2 regions of the Streptomyces sp. NPDC059816 genome follow, and region 1 is predicted to be linked to the other one. Evidence: riboswitches for the same ligand, from Rfam matches in the RefSeq annotation. Region 1 holds a riboswitch; the other holds the start of a gene.
What was found. Region 1 has a riboswitch for glycine ahead of gcvT (glycine cleavage system aminomethyltransferase GcvT). Riboswitches for the same ligand answer to the same signal wherever they lie in the genome.

Region 1 (7,891 bases):
GGTCTGGAGCGACTTGTGGTCGGCGCCGTAGATGACGGCCTTGCGGCACTCGATGTTGTCGAACGGGGCGACCGACTGCGGGAACGCCGCGTACCGGATGAATCCGGAGACCGGGTTGTCGAGGTTGCCCTTGTGGCTCTTGAGCGCCTTGATGCGGCCCTGCGGGGACAGACCGGTCTGGTTGAGGTCCAGGTGGTAGTCACCGGCGAGGATGCGGTTGTCCATCTCGTTGGCGTTCGAGAAGAAGTTCACCGTGATCTTGTCCGGCAGTGCCTTGCGCACCGGGTCGGAGGTCTGCTTCCACTCCGGGTTACGGACGAGCGTGATCTCCTTCTTCGGCGTGTACGAGGCGAACTTGTACGGGCCGGAGGAGAACGGCTTGAGGCCGTACTTGGACTTGGTGTCCTTGTCCTGGCGGACCGGCGAGGCCGAGGTGAGCGCGAGGATCTCCTCGAAGTCACTGTTCGCCGTGGGGAGCTTGAAGATGATGGTCTTGTCGTCGGGCGTCTCGATCGCCTTCAGACCGAGCTTGTCCGCGGACTTGTCCTTGTACGGGCCCGGGTACTCGCCCTTGGGGTCGAGGACGTCCTTCAGGTAGATCGGACCGCCGGCCAGCACGTCCTGCGCCCACACGCGCTCGATGCCGTACTTGACGTCCTTGGAGGTGATCGGCTTGCCGTCCTCCCAGGTGATCCCGTCCCGCAGCGTGTACTTGTACGTCTTGCCGTCGTCGCTGATCTCGGCGCGCGCGGTCGCGAGGTCCGGGGTCAGATCGGAGCCGGCCTTGCCGGGCTCGGTCTGACTGGTGACCAGCTGACGGCTGTAGTAGCGCATGAAGTTCCACGCGAAGCCGTAGTACGCCCGGGTGGTGTCCCACGAGTCGGCGTCCTGGGCAGCCGCGAACTTGAGCGTGCCGCCCTTCTTGGTGGCGGCGTTGGCGACCTTGTTGTTGGCCGCGTCGAAGCCAGCGGCCTTGCCGCCGCCCTTGCCATCGTTGTCGTCGCTGCCGCCGCCGCACGCCGCCGTGGCCAGCAGTGCCGCGACCACGGCCGTCGCCGCCGCGATCTGCTTGCGCCGTCCTCTGCTGTGGGTAGTCACGATGTCGGTTCCTCCGTGTGATCGTGGCCCGCCGGTGACGGGCCCTTGGGGGTACGGCAGTTCAGCGGGAACCCTTGGGGTCGAGCGCGTCGCGCACACCGTCGCCGAAGAGGTTGAACGCGAGGACCGTGATGAAGATCGCCAGGCCCGGAATGACCATGTACATCGGGTCGGACTCGTAGTAGTTCACGGCCAGGGAGAGCATGTCGCCCCAGGAGGAGGTGGGTGGCTTGACGCCGACACCCAGGAAGCTGAGGGCCGCCTCCGTGAGGATGTTGGTGGGGATCATCATCGTCATGTACACGATAATCGGAGCCACCAGATTGGGCAGCAGCTCCTTGAACAGGATGTAGAACCGTCCGGCCCCGAGGCTGCGGGCGGCCTCCACGTACTCGCGCTCGCGCAGCGAGAGGGTCTGCCCGCGGACCACCCGGCCCACGTAGGGCCAGCCGAAGAACCCGATCACCAGGATCATCACCAGCACCCGGACGCCGGTGCCGGTCAGTCCCAGCATCTCGTTCGGCATCACGGAGACCAGGGCGATGATGAACAGCAGCTGCGGGAAGGACAGCAGCAGGTCCATCGTCCGGCTGATCAGCGCGTCCAGCCAGCCGCCGAAGTACCCGGCGAGCACCCCGAGGACGGTGCCGATCGCCACCGCGACCAGCGCGGACGCGAAGCCGACCAGCAGGGAGATCCGCGCCCCGTGCACGATCCGGGCGAAGATGTCGCGACCGTTGACGGGCTCGACCCCGAACCAGTGGTCGCCGCTCATGCCGCCGAACGAACCCACCGGGGTCGACATCAGCGGGTCGATCAGATCTTCGTGGTAGGCGTTCGGGTCCTCGCCGTAGAGCTTGGTGATCAGCGGGGCGAACACCGCGACCAGGATCAGCATCACCACCACGGCGCCCCCGAACAGGGCGAGTTTGTCGCGTTTCAGACGCTCCCAGGCGATGCGCCCGAGCGAGCGCCCCTGCACCGCCTCCCCCTGGGCCGCGGCAACCTCCGCGGCGGCCGACCCAGCCGCCTCGGCGGTCGGCTCGTGCAATGGTGCCGTCATCGTGACAGAGACCCCTCTTCTCAACCGGCGGCGACCGGACCACAGTTGCCGGTGGCGACGTGCGGCGGTACGTCGTACTCGAGGGCTGGGCACCCCGTTCGACGGGGCGCGTGACCTCTGGTGCGGGAGTCTTCATCGCGGTTGCGATCCGTAGCCAGACCTCGCCCTGAATGGATGCGCAACCGTGATCCGGGTTGAGGGGTTCCGTTATCCGAACGGTCAATAACGCAGCCCGGACGGGGGACCGTTGGGGCTGAAGTGCGCACGCGCGTAGATGTGTGCGACGGGTGACCACAGATGCCCCACGGAGACCGAAAGGGAACAAGCAGCCCACAGCACCCGGGAGGCGACAGACCGGGAGGGAGGGTGCGTCAGCGGGGCGGGTAACCGTACCCGGTGGTAGGAGCGACCGGAGCGACGTGTGATTCGCGATCGTAGAACGGCCGGGCGTTCGCCCTCAGCCACATCGCTACGGGGTCGTACGCGTCGGCGAGGGCGACCGTGGACACCGCGAGCCCCTCGGGAACCGCACCGATCGACTGCTGCATCATCGTCCGCACCGCGTCGACGGACTGCGGACCGCTGTCGTACACGTCCAGCCCGATCGCCAGGTACGGGGCGCCCAGAGCCGGCTGTACCCAGGCGCGACGCAGGGTGCGCACCACCGAGGTGCGGTGTGCGTTCTGCCCCAACACGGCGTAGAACTGCGGGATTTCGATGGCCGGCTCGGAGATCCGGAGCGGCCCGGCGGGCTGGCGGTCCAGACCAGTGGCGATCCGCCGCAGGTCGAGCCACGGGATGCCGACGCCGCCGCCCGGGGTGTGCGGATTGAGCCAGAGGCCGTACCGGTCGGGGTAGAGCGCGCGCGCCACCTCGGCCACGGACACCACCTCGTACGAACGGTTCCAGCCGCTCGCGGACAGCTCCTGGGCGGAGGTCACACAGGGCGCGTAGCCGAGGCCGTCCAACTCCATGTTGCCGTACTGGGCGTCGGGCGAGCCCGGTCTGCCGTGCCACAACAGCATCCAGACCTGGCCGGAGGCGGGGTCGGCGAGGGCGCGCAGCAGCGCCTCGTACGCGTCGTAGCGCCCGGGGGTCACCTGGCGCAGCATGTGCTCGATCTGCCCGGCCGCAGCCGTGCCCGACGCACTCACCCTTGACCGCCCCTTCACGACACCTCGGAACAGCGCAGCACGGTTCCGAACCCGACACGTCCGCCACGGCCCGGCGGGTGCTTCGGCCCGGCCGGACCATGGAACCAGCTTAAGCGCCGCCGCCGGGACCGATTTGACCCGACGGTCCCAGGTCCGTCACAGGTGGCGACCGCTCCGCGGCCCGGGGATCACTGGCCCCGGACGTAGAACGGCCGCACCTGCTCGCGCATCCAGTCGGCCACCGGGTCCTGGGCGACGTCGAGGAGGATCAGGTTGACCCCCCAGGCGACGGGGGCCAGGCCGAGGGCCCGGCCGAGGGCGTCCAGCGGCAGTTCGCCGGCCGCCCCCTCCACCTGGTCGAGTTCGACGCCGATGAACAGTGCGGGGTCGCCGTCCTCCACGCTGGCCAGCGCGCGACGGGCGGTGGTGACCACGCCCACCGAGGCGAACTCGGCCGCCGCGGCGGTGAGGAAGTCCACCGGGTCCTCCTTCCAGTCGGGCTGGCGCAGCCGCACCCGGCCGCCGCGGCCGGGGCCGTCCAGGGCGGTGCGGCCGGCGCGGCAGAGCTCCGCGACGGCCGGGGGCGGCAGCGGGACGCCGACCGCTCCGCCGGGGTTGAGGACGATGCCGAGTTGCGGGGGCAGCCCCCGGGCGAACTCGACGGCCGGGGCGACCGTGCCGTCCGTCCGGTCCCCGACGACCTGCCGGAACTGTGCGGCGGAGGTGAACACCGGGACGTACGCCTGGCCGTCGATCTCCAGGGTGGGCAGGTCCAGGGTGGCGCTGGCGGGCCCGCCGCCGTTGGGGAGCGGCACCCATATCCGGCTGCGTCCCAGCACTTCCACGATCCGCGCGGCGGCGGACGGCACCCCGACGGACGCGGCGAGCACCCCCTCCAACTCGTTGGCCGGCCATGCGTCCCCGGACGAGCCGTCGGTCGTGAGGGGGGCCGGGGGGTCGTACGCCCCGGAGGGCGAGGGGTGGGGGGCCTGGGCCGGAATCTCCATCGTCAACCACCTGATCGGTACCGCGCTGCGTCTGCGCCAGGCACCCTAACGCGAAGCCGCGGGCCCGGGGCGCGGAGGCGGCCCCGGAGGGACGGGCGGTGGGGTGGCGAGCCCCGGGGTGACGGGTGGCGGGGGCGAGCCCCGGGGTGACGGGTAGTGGGGGGCGAGCCTCAGGGTGGCGGGGTGGCGTTACCCGTCGAACCGGATGGACCGCAGCGCTCCGCCCGCCGGCCGGTCCAACAGCACCGCGGAGGTGCAACCGGACGGCAGGCTCCCGCGCTCCGCGTCCCGCACCAGGCGCCCGACCGCCCGCCGGTGCCGCGCGAAGGCGTACCGCGACACTCCGCGGCCCCGTTCGCGCTGCCCGTTGAGCGCGGTGTCCGGCGCGACGTCGAGTAGCAGCAGGTGCAGCGTCGTCCCCCGGAGCCGGGCCTCGCGGGCGAGCCACCGGCGCACCCACGCCTGGGTGCCGCAGTCGTGCACCACCACGCTCGCCCCGGACCGCAGCGCCCGCCGCAGCGCCGTGAAGTGCGCGAGCCGCACCAGCGGCCGGTACAGGCCGTAGGGCAGCACCCCGGGCATCCGGCGGGCCCAGCGGTCGCGGGTGTCCTGGGAGTCGATGCGGACGGCGGCGGGGACGTCGTCCGCGCGGACCGTCCGGGACATCAGGGTCGACTTGCCGCTGCCCGGGAGCCCGGACACCACGACGAGGTCACCGGGGGCGAAGCGCAGCGCGTGCGGCCCCCGGCCCGCCCGCTCCCGCAGATCACGGACGACCCCCGCGGCCCGCCCCCCGCACACCTGGGCGGCAGGTGCTCCCGACTGTTTGGGCAGCGCGACGCCCGAAGCGCTCACGTACCCCCTGGTCCTGTTCACCGTGATCGTCCCCTCCAGTCGGTCACGTGAGCCTTCCCCGTAGAGTGTAAAGAGCGGGTAATTTCGGATGCTCGTGATTTTCGTCCGGATACGGTCACAACGGCATGACGGCCCGCGGTCGCACGGACACCCTCCGCTCCGCGGGGGCGCGGCTCCACCCCGACGGTCACCGCTGGTGGCCGGTGCCGCGGCGAAAGGGGGCCGCCGCCCTGCCCAGCGCGGCGAATGCGTGCAATGATGTGGCCGCCAACTGCATACCGGCCGCTTGAATCCGCGCGGGAGAGCCCTCGGTCCGACCGGGGCGCCGAAGGAGCAAGTCCCTCCCTTGAATCTCTCAGGCCCAGTTACCGCGCGGGCGAGGCACATCTGAAAAGCGGATCGCAGCGCCGTGGAGCGCGCGGTCCCACCCAAGGTGCAAACCGGGCCGCCGTCCGCGGCGTGGCTCCCGGCGAACCTCTCAGGTCCGATGACAGATGGGGAGGATCACCTCGCCGTCATGCCCTGGGAGCACTATCCATGAGCACCGTCCCCCGCCGTACCGCGCTCGACGCGCTGCACCGTTCGCTAGGCGCGACCATGACCGACTTCGCCGGCTGGGACATGCCCCTGCGCTACGGCAGCGAGCGCGACGAGCACCAGGCCGTGCGCACCCGGGCCGGCCTGTTCGACCTCTCCCACATGGGCGAGATCACCGTCACCGGGCCGCAGGCCGCCCAGCTGCTGAACCACGCGCTGGTCGGCAACATCGCCACCGTCGGCACCGGCCGCGCCCGGTACACGATGATCTGTCGCGCGGACGGCGGCATCCTGGACGACCTGATCGTCTACCGCACCGGGGCCACCGAGTACCTGGTCGTCGCCAACGCGGGCAATGCGCAGACCGTCCTCGACGCACTGCGCGAGCGGGCGTCCGGCTTCGACGCCGAGGTCCGCGACGACCGGGACGCCTACGCGCTGATCGCCGTGCAGGGCCCCGAGTCGCCCGGCATCCTGGCGGCGGTGACCGATGCGGACCTGGACGGCCTGAAGTACTACGCCGGCCTCCCGGGCACCGTCGCGGGCGTTCCCGCACTGATTGCCCGTACCGGCTACACCGGCGAGGACGGCTTCGAACTGTTCGTCGCGCCGGAGCACGCCGAGCGGATCTGGCAGGCGCTGACCGAGGCGGGGGCGGCGGCCGGACTGGTGCCCTGCGGACTGTCCTGCCGGGACACCCTGCGCCTGGAGGCGGGCATGCCGCTGTACGGGCACGAGCTGACCGAAGCGCTGACCCCCTTCGACGCCGGGCTCGGCCGGGTGGTGAAGTTCGAGAAGGAGGGCGACTTCGTCGGCCGCGCCGCCCTGGAGGCCGCCGCCGAGAAGGCCGCGGCGAACCCGCCGCGCAAGCTGGTCGGGCTGGTCGCCGAGGGGCGGCGGGTGCCGCGCGCCGGGTTCGCGGTGGTCGCGGACGGCACGGTGATCGGCGAGGTCACCTCGGGAGCCCCCTCCCCCACCCTGGGCCGGCCGATCGCCATGGCGTACGTCGACGCCGCGCACGCCGAGCCGGGCACGGCCGGGGTGGCCGTCGACATCCGGGGCACCCACGAGCCGTACCGGGTCGTGGCGCTGCCGTTCTACAAGCGCCAGAAGTAGCGGCGCCCGTCCACCGGGCGCCCGGTACCGGACGCAAGCGGTACCGGCAGGCGCCAGCCGGTGGCGGCACCGTCCAGGAGGCGCCAGAAGTAGGGGCGCCGCCGTCACCGGACCCGTCCGGCAGGACCACCGCCGGGCGCCGCCCGGGCAGGCCTCCCGCGGGCGCGTCCGGCGCCCGTCTCGCATACCAAGACATCCCGTTCCCCAGCACTCCCCCGCGTACAGGAGAATTCCCACCATGAGCAACCCCCAGCAGCTTCGCTACAGCAAGGAGCACGAGTGGCTGTCGGCCCCCGACGGCGACGGCGTGGCGACGATCGGCATCACCGAGTTCGCGGCAGGCGCGCTCGGCGACGTGGTCTTCGCCCAGTTGCCCGAGGTGGGCCAGCAGGTGATCGCGGGCGAGTCCTGCGGTGAGCTGGAGTCGACGAAGTCGGTCAGCGACCTGTACTCCCCCGTGAGCGGCGAGGTCACGGAGTCCAACCAGGACGTCGTGGACGACCCTTCCCTGGTGAACTCCGCGCCCTTCGAGGGCGGCTGGTTGTTCAAGGTGCGCGTCACGGCCGAACCGGACGACCTGCTCACCGCCGATGAATACACCACCTTCTCCGCGGGCTGACCCGAGACTAGGGATCATCTGATGTCGCTTCTGAACACTCCCCTGCACGAGCTGGACCCGGACGTCGCCGCCGCCGTCGACGCCGAGCTGCGCCGCCAGCAGTCGACCCTGGAAATGATCGCGTCGGAGAACTTCGCCCCGGTCGCCGTCATGGAGGCCCAGGGCTCGGTGCTCACCAACAAGTACGCGGAGGGCTACCCGGGCCGCCGCTACTACGGCGGCTGTGAGCACGTCGACGTGGTCGAGCAGATCGCCATCGACCGGATCAAGGAACTGTTCGGCGCCGAGCACGCCAACGTACAGCCGCACTCCGGGGCCCAGGCCAACGCGGCAGCAATGTTCGCGCTGCTCAAGCCGGGCGACACCATCATGGGTCTGAACCTCGCGCACGGCGGGCACCTGACCCACGGCATGAAGATCAACTTCTCCGGCAAGCTCTACA
Region 2 (7,891 bases), on a different contig from region 1:
GTCACCATCTCCAAGATCCGTTTTCTGGAGTCCGAGGGGCTGATCGAGCCCCAGCGCACGCCGTCCGGCTACCGCAAGTTCAGCCCGCAGGACGTGGAGCGACTCGCCCAGGTGCTGCGGTTGCAGCGGGACCACTACCTTCCCCTCCGAGTGATCCGTGAGTACCTGGACGCCCTGGAACGGGGGGAGGCCGTACAGCTGCCCTCCCTGGGTCGCCCCGGGGAGCCCCAGGGCGACCCCCTGACGGGCCGGGCGGGCTCCGTGGGCGCATCCGGGCGCACGGCGGCCCGGGTGGGCCGTGAGGAGCTGATGGCGGCCGTGGAGGTCGGTGAGGACGCACTGGCGGAGTGGGAGTCCTACGGGCTGCTCGCTCCGTTGCCCGACGGCGGGTACGACGCCTCGGCCGTCACCGTGGCCGGCCTCGTCGTCGAACTGGGCCGGCACGGCATCGAGCCGCGTCACCTGCGGGCCATGAAGGCGTCCGCGGAACGCGAGGCCGGGCTCGTCGACCAGGTCGTGGCCCCCTTGCGGCTGCACCGCAATCCGCAGACCCGGGCGCACGCCGAGGCACGGACGCGGGAGCTGGCGGAGCTGACCGTGGGGCTGCATTCGGCCTTGGTTCAGGCGGCCCTAGGGGTGCGACTGCCCTGACGGGGCCCGGTGCGGGCCGCGCAAGGGCGCCCCGCTGGCCAGCCGGCCGGAGTGCCCGACTACCCAAAGGTGCCGGGCACGGCCTAGGGTTGCTGTGTGAACGAGCTCGACGTCGTAGGTGTCCGGGTCGAAATGCCCTCCAACCAACCGATCGTGCTTCTGCGTGAAGTGGGAGGCGACCGTTACCTCCCCATCTGGATCGGCCCCGGGGAGGCGACGGCGATCGCCTTCGCCCAGCAGGGCATGGCGCCCGCACGGCCGCTGACCCACGACCTGTTCAAGGACGTGCTGGAGGCCGTGGGTCAGGAGCTGAGCGAGGTGCGCATCACGGACCTCCGCGAGGGCGTCTTCTACGCGGAGCTGGTCTTCGCGAGCGGTGTCGAGGTCAGCGCCCGTCCCTCCGACGCCATAGCGTTGGCGCTGCGCACGGGAACGCCGATCTACGGCAGTGACGGCGTCCTCGACGACGCGGGGATCGCCATCCCCGACGAGCAGGAGGACGAGGTGGAGAAGTTCCGTGAGTTCCTGGACCAGATCTCGCCCGAGGACTTCGGCACCAACAGCCAGTGACCGGGCCGCGTGCGTCGCCCGCCGGCGGCGGTCGGCCGGATCCGGGGGGTCGTTCCGGTACCCGGGGCGGCCCTCTCAGCACATTCGGCTAGCCTTTCCCGCAATCAGACACGGGAAACCACTCGTAGGGTGATTATCACTCGGCGTGGCGAGTGTGGCGATCGTTGACGCACCCCGAGTGACTGCCTACCGTCGGGAAGGCAGGTCAAGGACGGAGGTCGGCGTGAGAAGCAGCGGCGACGGTACGGCTGGGGGTGCCCCCGGACGGATTCCGGGGGAAGGCGGCCCGTACGCGCTCCACAGCGGTCGGACCGGCCAGGTGCCGGGGCGTCCGCTTCCGGCCGTCGAGGACGACGACCGGCAACCCCATCAGGTCGGCTACCGCGGACCGACGGCGTGTGCCGCCGCGGGCATCACCTATCGGCAGCTCGACTACTGGGCCCGGACGGGGCTCGTGGAACCCAGTGTCCGACCCGCCTACGGTTCGGGCACTCAGCGGCTGTACAGCTTCCGGGACGTGGTCGTCCTCAAGATCGTGAAGCGGTTCCTCGACACCGGTGTCTCGCTCCAGAACATCCGGGCCGCCGTCCAGCACCTACGGGAGCGCGGATTCCGTGACCTGGAGCGCATGACGTTGATGAGCGACGGCGCGACCGTCTACGAGTGCGGCTCGCCCGACGAGGTCCACAAACTCCTCCAAGGCGGTCAGGGCATCTTCGGGATCGCCGTCGGAGTGGTCTGGCAGGACGTCGAGAGCGCCCTGTCCCAGCTGCACGGCGAACGCGTGGACACGGGGGAGACCCTGGTCGGGAACCACCCCGCGGACGAGCTGGCCCGGCGCCGCAACCGGGCCGTCTGACGCGCCGGCGCCCCCGCCCACCAGGGCGTTGTCAGAGCCGTAGGGCAGCATCGGGGGTGTGAGGAACCAGCCCACCATCCTGCACCTGGACATGGACGCCTTCTACGCCTCGGCGGAGCAGGCCGCCAAGCCCAGCCTCCGGGGCAAGGCGGTGGTGGTGGGCGGCATCGGCCCGCGCGGGGTGGTCGCCACCGCGTCCTACGAGGCGCGCCGCTTCGGGGTGCGCTCCGCGATGCCCACGGCACAGGCCAGGAGGCTCGCGCCGAACGCCGCGTACCTGGTGCCCCGCTTCGCCTTCTACCGGGAGATCAGCGACCACGTCATGGGCCTGCTGCGGGAGCTGTCACCGCTGGTGGAGCCGCTCAGTCTGGACGAGGCGTTCGTCGATCTGGAAGCGGTCGGGGCGGCCCGGGACGAGGCGTCGGCACGCACGGTCGGGATGCGGCTGCGCGCCGACATCGAGGCCACCACGGGGCTGACCGGATCGGTGGGTCTGGCCGCTTCCAAGATGCTGGCCAAGGTCGCCTCGGAGGAGGCGAAGCCCGACGGCCTGCTGCTGATACCGGTCGGCACCGAGCGGGCGCTGCTCGCCCCGATGCCCGTCCGGGTGCTGCCGGGGGTCGGGCCCGCCACCGGGGACCAGCTGCGGCGCGCGGGGATCACCACGGTCGGCGAACTGGCCGAGGCCGGGGCCGACGAACTGGTGCGGCTGCTGGGCAAGGCGCACGGGGCGGCGCTGTACGCGATGGCCCTCGCGCACGACGAGCGGCCGGTCGTCGCCGAACGGGAGACGAAGTCGGTGTCCGTGGAGGACACGTACGACGTGGACATCCACGACCGCACGCGGGTGCGGTGGGAGGTCCAGCGACTGGCCGATCGCTGCGTGCGGCGGCTGCGGGACTCGGGACACTCCGGGCGGACCGTGGTCCTCAAGGTGCGCAGGTACGACTTCTCGACGTTGACCCGTTCCGAGACGCTGCGCGGACCCACCGACGATCCCGCGGTGGTGCGGGAGGCTGCCGCGCGCCTGTTGGAGTCCGTGGACACCACCGGGGGCGTGCGCCTCCTGGGGGTGGGCGTGAGCGGGCTCGCCGACTACACCCAGGAGGACCTGTTCGCGCAGGCGGCAGGCGCGCGGACCGAGGCCGAAGGAGCCGCTGCCGAGGAACCCGCGGCCCAACCCGAGGGGGCGGACGCGACGTCCTCCCGTCCGCCCGCCCCGTGGGCCGCCGGCCATGACGTGCACCATGCCGAGTACGGGCGGGGCTGGGTGCAGGGGAGCGGCGTGGGGCGGGTGACGGTGCGCTTCGAGACCCCCTACTCCGGGCCGGGCCGGGTGCGGACCTTCGCCGTGGACGACCCCGCCCTCGCACCCTCCGCCCCGGTGTCCCTGGTGCACCGCCCCGCTCCCGACACCCCGGCCGCGCCGGACGGCGGTGCGGGCCCGTCGGGGCCCACCGGTGGCTAGCGGTCGTCCGGGGGCTTCGGGTCGTCGCCCGCTCCGGCCAGCTCACCGAAGTCCCGTACCGCCGGTGGCGCCGGGCCCGGAGACGCCAGGTTCAGCCCGTAGTGGTGGTAGAGGCGCAGCTCCTGCTGGGGCGAGAGGTGGCGGCCGACGCCGAAGTCCGGGGCGTCCTTGATCAGGGCCCGCTCGAAGGGCACCCGCAACGTGCCCTCCACCAGCTCGCTGGGCTCCAGCGGGACGAACGCGTCACGGCTGAAGAGCCCCGTCCTTATCGCCGCCCACTCCGGCACCCCCGTGGCGTCGTCGAGGTAGACCTCGTCCACCGTGCCGATCCTCGTGCCGTGGAGGTCGAACGCCTTGCGGCCGATCAGGTTGCGCGGATCGATGTCGGTCTGCACGTGCCCTCCAGTGGTCGCAACTCATCCGTAAGCACTACGAAAGTCCACATTCCGACGGGCGGCCACTCGAAGCCCCGTACGAGGGCCCGCTGGTAGGGTGGAAACGGCTGTTGACCCTGTGCGGGAGAGCTCCCCGGCTGACGACCGGGGGCGCCGAAGGAGCAAATCCTCCCCGGAATCTCTCAGGCCCCCAGTACCGCACGGGTGAGGTCACTCTGGAAAGCAGGGCGGAAGGCCGATGGCCTCCGCCCTCACCGACGGTGAAAGTCGGGCTCAGGCCCGGTGAAGCTCTCAGGTTGAGATGACAGAGGGGGAGGGCCGTCCGGGCACCCGCAATGCGGTGCCCCTCGCAGGTCGTACCGACCAGGAGGCCCCCGCATGACAGTCAAGCGTTCCCCCCTCGCCCACCTCGAACAGGGCATCCCGTTCGAGCGGCGCCACGTCGGACCCGACGTGGAAGCCCGCGCCAAGATGCTCGCGCAGGTCGGGTACGGCTCGCTGGACGAGCTGACGGCGACCGCGGTGCCCGAGGTCATCAAGAACGCCCAGGCCCTGGACCTGCCCGCGGCGCGCACCGAGGCCGAGGTCCTCGCCGAGCTGCGCTCCCTCGCGGACCGCAACGAGGTGCTCGGCTCGATGATCGGCCTCGGCTACTACGGCACCTTCACGCCGCCGGTGATCCTCCGCAACGTCATGGAGAACCCGGCCTGGTACACCGCCTACACCCCGTACCAGCCGGAGATCTCCCAGGGCCGGTTGGAGGCGCTGCTCAACTTCCAGACCGTGGTCGCGGAGCTGACCGGACTGCCCACCTCCGGGGCCTCCCTCCTCGACGAGGGCACGGCCGCGGCCGAGGCCATGGCACTGTCGCGCCGGGTCGGCAAGGTCAAGAACGGCGTCTTCCTGGTCGACGCGGACACCCTGCCGCAGACCGTGGCCGTCATCCGGACCCGCGCCGAGCCCACCGGGGTCGAGGTCCTCGTCGCCGATCTGTCCTCCGGCATCCCGTCCGAGATCGCGGAGCGGGGGGTCACCGGCGTCCTGCTCCAGTACCCGGGTGCCTCCGGGGCGGTCCGCGAGCTGCGGCCCCTCATCGTGCAGGCCCACGCACTGGGCGCCGTCGTCACCGTCGCCGCCGACCTGCTCGCCCTCACGCTCCTCACCCCGCCCGGTGAGCTCGGCGCGGACATCGCGGTCGGCACCACCCAGCGCTTCGGCGTGCCGATGGGCTTCGGCGGACCGCACGCCGGGTACATGGCCGTCCACGAGAAGTTCGCCCGCAGCCTCCCGGGCCGTCTCGTCGGCGTCTCCGTGGACGGCGACGGGGACCGTGCCTACCGGCTGGCGCTCCAGACCCGTGAACAGCACATCCGGCGGGAGAAGGCGACCAGCAACATCTGTACCGCTCAGGTGCTGCTCGCGGTCATGGCGGGGATGTACGCCGTCTACCACGGTCCGGAAGGGCTGCGGACGATCGCCCGCCGCACCCACCGCTACGCGACGATCCTCGCCGAGGGGCTGCGGGCGGCGGGCACGGAGATCGTGCACGGCGCGTTCTTCGACACGGTCACCGCGCGGGTGCCCGGCCGGGCCGCCGCGATCGTCGCCGCGGCCCGGGAGGGCGGCGTCAACCTGCGCCTGGTGGACGCCGACCACGTGGGCATCGCCTGTGACGAGACCACCACCCGGGCCCAGCTCGGCATCGTCTGGACCGCCTTCGACGCCGACGCCGACGTCGAGGCCCTGGACGCGTCCGTCGTGGACGCCCTGCCGGGGGCGCTGCTGCGCACCGACGACTACCTGGCGCACCCCGTCTTCCGGCAGTACCGCTCGGAGACGGCGATGCTGCGCTACCTGCGCCGGCTCTCGGACCGGGACTACGCCCTTGACCGGGGCATGATCCCGCTCGGCTCCTGCACGATGAAGCTCAACGCCACCACCGAGATGGAGCCGGTCACCTGGCCCGAGTTCGGCCAACTGCACCCCTTCGCACCGGCGGAGCAGGCGCAGGGGTACCTCACGCTGATCCACGAGTTGGAGGAGCGGCTCGCCGAGGTCACCGGCTACGACCGGGTGTCCCTCCAGCCGAACGCCGGTTCCCAGGGCGAGTTGGCCGGACTGCTCGCGGTGCGCGGCTACCACCGGGCCAACGGTGACGAGCAGCGCACGGTCTGTCTGATCCCGTCGTCGGCGCACGGGACGAACGCGGCGAGCGCGGTCATGGCCGGGATGAAGGTCGTCGTCGTGTCGACCGCGGACGACGGCGAGGTCGACGTCGACGACCTCCGGGCCAAGATCGAGCAGCACCGCGAGCAACTCGCCGTCCTCATGATCACTTACCCGTCCACGCACGGCGTGTTCGAGGAGCACGTCGCGGACATCTGCGCGCAGGTGCACGACGCGGGCGGCCAGGTCTACGTGGACGGCGCCAACCTCAACGCCCTCGTCGGGCTCGCCAAGCCCGGCCGCTTCGGCGGTGACGTCTCGCACCTCAACCTGCACAAGACGTTCTGCATCCCGCACGGCGGCGGCGGTCCGGGTGTCGGACCGGTGGCCGTGCGCGCCCATCTCGCGCCGTACCTGCCGAACCATCCGCTCCAGCCGGCGGCCGGGCCCGAGACCGGCGTCGGGCCGATCTCGGCGGCGCCGTGGGGCTCCGCCGGCATCCTGCCGATCTCCTGGGCGTACGTACGGCTCATGGGCGGTGAGGGGCTCAAGCGGGCCACCCAGGTCGCGGTGCTGTCCGCGAACTACGTCGCCAAGCGCCTCGAACCGCACTTCCCGGTGCTCTACACCGGTCCGGGCGGTCTCGTCGCGCACGAGTGCATCATCGATCTGCGCCCCCTCACCAAGGCCACCGGCGTCACCGTCGACGACGTGGCCAAGCGGCTCATCGACTACGGCTTCCACGCGCCGACGATGTCGTTCCCGGTGGCGGGCACCTTGATGATCGAGCCGACCGAGAGCGAGGACCTGATCGAACTGGACCGGTTCTGCGAGGCGATGATCGCCATTCGCGCGGAGATCGAGAAGGTCGGTTCGGGGCAGTGGCCCGCCGAGGACAACCCGCTGCGCAACGCCCCGCACACCGCGCGCGCCCTGTCCGGTGCGTGGGAGCACGCGTACAGCCGTGACGAGGCCGTCTTCCCGGCCGGGGTGTCGGCCGCGGACAAGTACTGGCCGCCGGTCCGCCGGATCGACCAGGCGTACGGTGACCGGAACCTCGTCTGCTCCTGCCCGCCCCTGGACGCGTACCAGGACTGATGCCGTCGCGGGCCCACGGCCCGTGCCGCAGACAGGGAAGCGGGGCCGGTCCGGAGGTGTCCGGGCCGGCCCCACCGGTGAGACTGCCGGTCCGGTGGGGGGCCTACGCCGCCGTCATCACGCCGTCCGCCCCGAGCGGGCGGTGCGGTGCGATGATCTCGCCGTTGGGCAGCAGCTCACCGGTGTCCTCGAACAGCAGGACGCCGTTGCAGAGCAGGCTCCACCCCTGCTCGGGGTGGTGGGCCACGGCGAGCGCGGCCTCGCGGTCGGCGGACTCCGCCGTCGGGCACGGTGACTGGTGCTGGCACATGGTGGATGCGTTCTTTCGCTGCGGTGTGAAGGCTGTCCTGCGGCTGGACTCGGTGCTCATGGCCGCCCCCCGTATCGTCGGTCTGATCCCCAGTGTTGCCCCACGGGCGTGATTCCGCAGGGATTTCGCGGCAGCAGGTTCTTACTCGTTAGAGACGTATCACCCGCACGGATGGTTCAGCCCAAATGGGTTGCCCGAATGGGGGGTTACGAATGGTCGAAAAGGGCTAGTCCTTTCGGGCTGTTAGCACAAACGGACGGTCCCGGTGCTCTGTGTGAGCACCGGGACCGTCCGTCTGTCGTTCGGTAGTTCTGCCGTTCAGTCGTTCGGTCGGCTGAGGGGGTGGTCGGCGGGTGGGGCCGGGAGGCCGCTGC

Region 2: linked by a shared signal. The riboswitch ahead of gcvP (aminomethyl-transferring glycine dehydrogenase) and the one ahead of gcvT (glycine cleavage system aminomethyltransferase GcvT) in region 1 are both predicted to bind glycine.

What each region holds. Positions count from the first base shown of each region.
Region 1 is NZ_JBHWIQ010000048.1:27,251-35,141, forward strand. Features, by position in the region: gene ACFV88_RS34985 (ABC transporter substrate-binding protein) at 1-1,098, opposite strand, end outside; gene ACFV88_RS34990 (ABC transporter permease) at 1,160-2,161, opposite strand; gene ACFV88_RS34995 (enhanced serine sensitivity protein SseB C-terminal domain-containing protein) at 2,533-3,315, opposite strand; gene ACFV88_RS35000 (enhanced serine sensitivity protein SseB) at 3,504-4,322, opposite strand; gene ACFV88_RS35005 (AAA family ATPase) at 4,512-5,198, opposite strand; glycine riboswitch at 5,465-5,558, shown strand; gene gcvT (glycine cleavage system aminomethyltransferase GcvT) at 5,715-6,830, shown strand; gene gcvH (glycine cleavage system protein GcvH) at 7,069-7,449, shown strand; gene glyA (serine hydroxymethyltransferase) at 7,471-7,891, shown strand, end outside.
Region 2 is NZ_JBHWIQ010000025.1:113,123-121,013, reverse strand. Features, by position in the region: gene ACFV88_RS28350 (MerR family transcriptional regulator) at 1-651, shown strand, start outside; gene ACFV88_RS28345 (bifunctional nuclease family protein) at 748-1,221, shown strand; gene ACFV88_RS28340 (MerR family transcriptional regulator) at 1,445-2,080, shown strand; partial or broken gene ACFV88_RS28335 (DNA polymerase IV) at 2,139-3,650, shown strand; partial or broken gene ACFV88_RS28330 (PRC-barrel domain-containing protein) at 3,569-3,943, opposite strand; glycine riboswitch at 4,055-4,152, shown strand; gene gcvP (aminomethyl-transferring glycine dehydrogenase) at 4,322-7,207, shown strand; gene ACFV88_RS28320 (DUF5999 family protein) at 7,311-7,517, opposite strand.